One region of the Priestia sp. D3YE.R1 genome, then DNA from elsewhere that is predicted to be linked to it. Evidence: riboswitches for the same ligand, from Rfam matches in the RefSeq annotation. Region 1 holds a riboswitch; the other holds the start of a gene.
What was found. Region 1 has a riboswitch for glycine ahead of gcvT (glycine cleavage system aminomethyltransferase GcvT). Riboswitches for the same ligand answer to the same signal wherever they lie in the genome.

Region 2: another riboswitch for glycine. It lies ahead of ACOZIR_RS24930 (amino acid permease); the one in region 1 lies ahead of gcvT (glycine cleavage system aminomethyltransferase GcvT).

What each region holds. Positions count from the first base shown of each region.
Region 1 is NZ_JBLTHW010000001.1:404,023-407,190, forward strand. It holds gene ACOZIR_RS02110 (DEAD/DEAH box helicase) at 1-885, opposite strand, end outside; glycine riboswitch at 1,066-1,158, shown strand; gene gcvT (glycine cleavage system aminomethyltransferase GcvT) at 1,371-2,471, shown strand; gene gcvPA (aminomethyl-transferring glycine dehydrogenase subunit GcvPA) at 2,492-3,168, shown strand, end outside.
Region 2 is NZ_JBLTHW010000006.1:129,656-132,823, reverse strand. It holds gene ACOZIR_RS24935 (cache domain-containing protein) at 1-286, opposite strand, end outside; gene ACOZIR_RS24930 (amino acid permease) at 562-1,905, opposite strand; glycine riboswitch at 2,065-2,145, opposite strand; gene rlmD (23S rRNA (uracil(1939)-C(5))-methyltransferase RlmD) at 2,398-3,168, opposite strand, start outside.

The DNA of each region.
Region 1 (3,168 bases):
AAAAGACGTAATCGCATCGTATAGCTCGCGTTCTTTTGGCGAAAATTCAACAGGAATGGTTTGCACAATTCGCTTCGTCCATTCGATACCCGTATCGTGGCGGCGATTTCGAATCATAACTTTGTTAACAAGCTCTTTTAAGTGCTCATCGTTTTGCAAAGAGCGTTTTTTAGCAGAAAATAATTCTTCAAAATAGTCTTTATTGCCGAGATGGCCAGGCTTTAAAAGAGAGACTAAGTTAAAAATTTCTTCAATTCGATTTTGAATCGGTGTTGCGGTTAGCAACAGACAAAATTTCTTTTTCAGACTTTGAACAAATTCATAGTTTTTTGTTTTGTTGTTTTTAAGTTTATGAGCTTCATCAATGATGATGAGGTCGTAGTCTTGTTCTAGCACAATTTCTCGATGAGGAGAACGTTTTGCAGTATCAATTGAAGACACAACGATGTCACACTGATCCCACACATATGATTTTCTTTGAGGGACTGCAGGAATATAAAATTTTTGATTCAATTCCATAGCCCACTGTGAAACAAGCGAAGCTGGAACTAAAATGAGAACTTTTTTAACAAGTCCGCGAATCATATATTCCTTCAAAATTAACCCTGCTTCAATCGTTTTCCCCAGTCCTACTTCATCTGCTAAAATGGCTTTCCCATTCATTGTTTCCACTACTTGTTTGGCTACTTCGAGCTGATGAGGAAGCGGCGTTAAATCGGCTAGATGCTTTGGGCTTTGTAGTCCTTCAAATTCTGAGATAAGCGTTTGGTCTTCTATTTCATAGGCAAGTTTATACAAATCCCATGCAGACCAAGGACCGTCTTGCTCCAATTTAGTTGAGAAGGCCGCTTCCCATGTTTCATCGATGTTTAATTTCACTTTCATGATAAAAATGCTCCTTTGTAAAAAATTTTTATTGAACAAATGATAAGAATCAGGTAGGATAAAAATATATTTAGAAAATTTGAAAAAGAAAATAGATTAGCACTTTACAAATGATTGTGTGAATAAAGATAGATACATCTTTCAGTAGTATGCCCAACTTTACCAACTTTATAGAAGCGAATGATGACACGGGGAGAGACTACTTGAATGTAGCGCCGAAGGAGCAAGCAATAAAATTGTGAATCTCTCAGGCAAAAAGACTCTTGTTTGACGCAGCTCTGGAGAGTGTCTATGCGTTTATAGACCACCCACGAGGCAAACCTATTCGTTTATAGGTAAACTTTCAGGTGAAAAGGACAGAGACTTCCTACTAAATACAGTAGGGGGTTTTCTGTCCTTTTTTGTTTGGATACATAGTGATCCCCACACTCTTTGAAAACTCCCCGTTATGAAAAGTTTCACGTGAAAAAGAGGAGGACATAAATATGACAACAGAATTACACAAAACGCCGCTTTATGATACCTATCAGAAATATGGTGCCAAAACAATTGATTTTGGAGGATGGGCTCTTCCCGTTCAATTTTCTTCTATTAAAGAAGAGCATGAAGCTGTACGTACAAAGGCAGGCCTTTTTGATGTCTCTCATATGGGAGAAATTCTTGTAACAGGAGCTGATAGCTTAGCTTTTCTTCAGCACACGATGACAAATGACGTTTCTACCCTCGTAGATGGAAAAGCGCAGTATACGGCTATGTGTTATGAAGACGGAGGCACGGTAGATGATTTGCTGATTTATAAAAAAGCAGATCAAGAGTATTTGCTAGTCGTAAACGCTGCTAATATTCAAAAAGACTATGAGTGGCTGGTGTCTCACAAACAAGGAGATGTAACGCTCGTTAATCAATCTGATGAAACTGCGCAGCTAGCTTTACAAGGTCCCGTAGCAGAAAAAGTTTTACAAACGTTAACGAACGAAAATTTATCTTTATTAAAGCCGTTTACATTTGCTGATGATGTAGAAGTAGCGAATGTAAAAGCTCTCGTTTCACGTACTGGGTATACGGGGGAAGATGGCTTTGAAATTTATTGTTCTTCAGCTGACGCCTCTCACTTGTGGAAGGCTATTTTAGAAGCTGGCAGTGATGAAGGTGTGTTGCCTTGCGGATTAGGCGCTCGCGATACGCTTCGTTTTGAAGCTACTTTGGCTTTATATGGCCAAGAGCTTTCAAAAGATATTACGCCCATTGAAGCTCGAATTGGATTTGCAGTAAAAACGAACAAAGACAGCTTTATTGGAAAAGAAGTGTTAAAAGAACAGCGTGAAAGCGGGGCACCTCGTAAGCTGGTAGGAATAGAAATGATTGATAAAGGTATACCAAGACACGGTTACGAAGTATTTGCAGATGAAGAACAAATTGGATTTGTGACAACAGGTACACAGTCACCGACATTAAAGAAAAACATCGGTCTAGCACTATTGTCAGCAGAGTATACAGAGCTTGGTCAAGAAGTGGAAGTGCAGGTTCGAAAAAAACGCTTAAAAGCAAAAGTGGTTTCAACACCTTTTTATAAACGTTCAAAGTAAGCTTTGGGGAGGAATTTAACATGTTACATCGCTATTTACCAATGACAGAACAAGATCAGCAGCAAATGTTAGCAGCAATTGGTGTTTCATCTGTTGATGATTTATTTTCAGATATTCCGCAGCGCGTTCGTTTTCAAGGAGAATACAATATTAAAAAAGCGGCTTCAGAGCCTCAGCTGTTAAAAGAATTAAATAGTATGGCTGCTAAAAATGTTCATTTAAAAGACTATGCTTCTTTTTTAGGAGCAGGAGTTTACGATCATTACATGCCGGTTATTGTTGATCATGTTATTTCTCGTTCAGAATTTTATACGGCTTATACTCCGTATCAACCAGAAATCTCTCAAGGAGAACTTCAGGCCATCTTTGAATTTCAAACAATGATTTGTGAGTTAACGGGGATGGACGTGGCTAATTCTTCTATGTATGACGGAGGAACTGCTTTAGCAGAAGCCGCTATGCTCAGTGCGGGTCAAACAAAAAAGAAAAAAGTACTTGTCTCTGCGGCTGTTCACCCTGAGTCAAAAGATGTTTTAAAAACGTATGCGAAGGGTCAATACATTGAAGTGGTAGAAATCCCTGCAGCAGACGGAGTAACAGATATGATTGCATTAGAAAAAGAGATGGGGAGTGACGTGGCAGCTGTTATTGTCCAATACCCAAATTTCTACGGACAAATCGAGCCGTTAAAAGAAAT
Region 2 (3,168 bases), on a different contig from region 1:
TATTAACTATTTTCTGCAGTTCTTTGTCTATCTCTTGTTCATCATCCGATAAAAAAATAGGATCTTGCTGTACCTCGTCGCCCAAGCTCCAAATATCTTTAATCACGACGTTAATTTGCTCTTTCATTCTCTTGACGGTTTTATCAGTTACCTGTCGATATTGATCTTGAGAAATATTAGGCAGCATCACTCTTGAAACTATAAACATTAGCGTCAGTACGGTACAAATAAGAAGCACATTAATCGTGAAGATTTTCCAAAACGTATGAGATTTAAACCATTTCATGTTTGTTCACCTTAATCTAATGAAGTCTACCTCCATTGTACTGTAAAATGAAAACTTTTCCATGTAAATGATAGAATTCCACCTTTAGACATAGAAGAAAAGCATTGGGTTCTACATTACGACCAGAAAACTATGAGCTTTTTCACTGTGTTTTAAACATTTTTTTAAGGTTCTTATATAAACTTTGCTTCCTGCATTTTCTTCATGCAGTAGAAATCCATTATTTATCCTCCAATAAAAAGACCCCATCACGAAATGATGAGGTCGTCAATTTACTATTTCTTTTTCCTTCTAGCCCAGTAAAAACCAAATAAAAGAATAAACCAAACGGGTGTCAACAATAAGGCTGGGCGCGTCGCATCAGAAAACAGCATAATAATAAGAATCACTGCAAATAACGCTAGCACAACATAGTTTATAAATGGTGTTAACGGTGCTTTGAATGTTGATGCTGCATGCAGCTGCGGACGCGTTTTTTTATATCTTAGATGGCAAATCAAAATGATACTCCACACCCAAATAAAACAAATAGCGCTAATGGTTGTTACGATGCCAAAAGCTTGGTCTGGTATCAGTTTGCTTAACAAAGCTCCCGCTGAGATAACCAGCGTAGATACAAACAATCCGCTGCTTGGTACGTGGTTTTTGTTCAGTTTTGCAAACGTAGATGGCCCTTGGTCATTTTTACTTAAATTATATAAGATACGGCTTGTTGAAAACATTCCGCTATTACAAGCAGAAGCGGCTGAAGTTAATACAACAAAATTAATAATTCCAGCAGCAAGCGGAATTCCGACTAAACTAAAGGTTTTAACAAATGGGCTTTCTGCCGCATTTAATTCCATCCACGGGTTAATAAATAAAAGGACGATAAGCGCTCCAACATAGAAAAATAAGATTCGCAGCGGAATTTTATTAATGGCCGATGGAATATTTTTTTGGGGATTTGATGTTTCCGCTGCCGATACCCCTACCAATTCAACCCCGACGTATGCGAAAATAACCATTTGGAATGAAAGTAAGAAACCTGAAACCCCGTTCGGAAACAGTCCTCCATGATTCCAAAGATTTTGAACCGTAACCGATCCTGTATCCGTTTTAAATCCGATTACCAGTAAAATAACGCCAATCACAATTAACGCAAGAATCGTAATAACCTTTATTAAAGCAAACCAAAACTCTAATTCTCCAAATAATTTTACGGTTAATAAGTTAAGCCCTAATAAAATAATCACACAAATAAGTGCAGGAATCCACTGAGGGAGATTGAACCAATATTTCACATATACGCCAACGGCAATCACGTCAGCCATAGCTGTCATGATCCAGCAAAACCAGTACGTCCATCCTGTGACAAATGAAGCCCATGGTCCAAGATACTCTTCAGCAATATCTGTTAACGATTGATAACCTGCTTTAGACAGCAGTAGTTCTCCTAGCGCTCTCATCACAAAGAAAAGCGCAATACCCACAATTAAATAAGCAAAGATGATAGAGGGACCTGCAAGCTGTATTGCTTTACCAGAACCTAAAAATAATCCCGTCCCAATGGTTCCTCCAATCGCGATTAGCTGAACATGACGATTGGATAAATCCCTCTTTAATTCTCGTTGTTCCAACTCTAACTCCTCCTAACAATAAAACCTTTGATACAATCGTGCGGACTACAAAATAAAGTCCAATAAAAAAAGAGATTGGATGCGCTCCAATCTCATGGTCATAAGAATAACAAATATTATGGTACATACTAACAATTAGTAACATGCCAAATAAATATCCGGTACTCTTCTGTCCTTTTGCCTGAGATTGTGAACCCTTCGGCGTCGCGAAACTATCGCGATCTCTCCAGAAGCTGCTCCTGCTATAGTGTGATCCATAGCAATCATAGCTTTCTACGTATTAAATTTTTCAGTCAATAGAATGACTGTCGAATAGTTGTTTATTCTAATACCAGTTGGATGCTTTGTCAATAAGAAAAATTATTTTCATTTATTTTCCTTCTTTGAAAGAAGACACTACATAAAAACCTTGTTCTTTTATTTGTGATAAAAATCATCCTATCACAAACAAAAAAAAAGCAGAATCAAATCTGCCCTTTACTCTTTTTCTATTCATTTCTTTAACGTCAAACTCACCACATTCTCCACATGCGCCGTATGAGGGAACATATCAACAGGCTGAATGTAATCAACATGATAAGCCTTCGACAGCTGCTGCACATCTTTCGCTAATGTGGATGGATTACAAGAAACGTAAACCACTTTCTTTGGCTTCACTTGTAAAATTGTTTTTAGAAGCTTGTCATCACAGCCTGTTCGCGGAGGGTCAACGACGATTACGTCTGGCTTCCAGCCTTCTTTTACCCACTGCGGCATCCATTTTTCAGCTGGACCCGTCACATATGTGGCATGTTCAAATCCATGGTCTTTGGCATTTTTTCGCGCGTCTACAACGGATTCTTCAATCGTGTCCATTCCGCGAATTTCTTTGGCATCTTTAGCAAGCCATAAGCCAATTGTCCCTACTCCGCAGTATGCATCTACAATTTTTTCACTGCCCGTTAGCGCAGCTGCTTTTTTTACTTCGTCATATAGCTTCACCGTTTGAAGAGGATTCAACTGGAAAAATGCACGCGCTGAAAGTTCGAATGAGATATCACCTAACGTTTCTTGAATCACTGATTTTCCAGCGAGCGTAAACGTTTCGTCTCCAAAGATAAGCGATGTTTTTTGGCCGTTTACGTTTTGTACGAGCGATTTCACTTCCGGCAGGCGGCGCTGAATTTCTTTCATCAGCAGCTCTTTTTTCGGAATTTCTTTTTTAGCCGTAATCAAGACAATTTGAACTTCACCCGTTTCAAATCCTACTCGAGATACAATGGT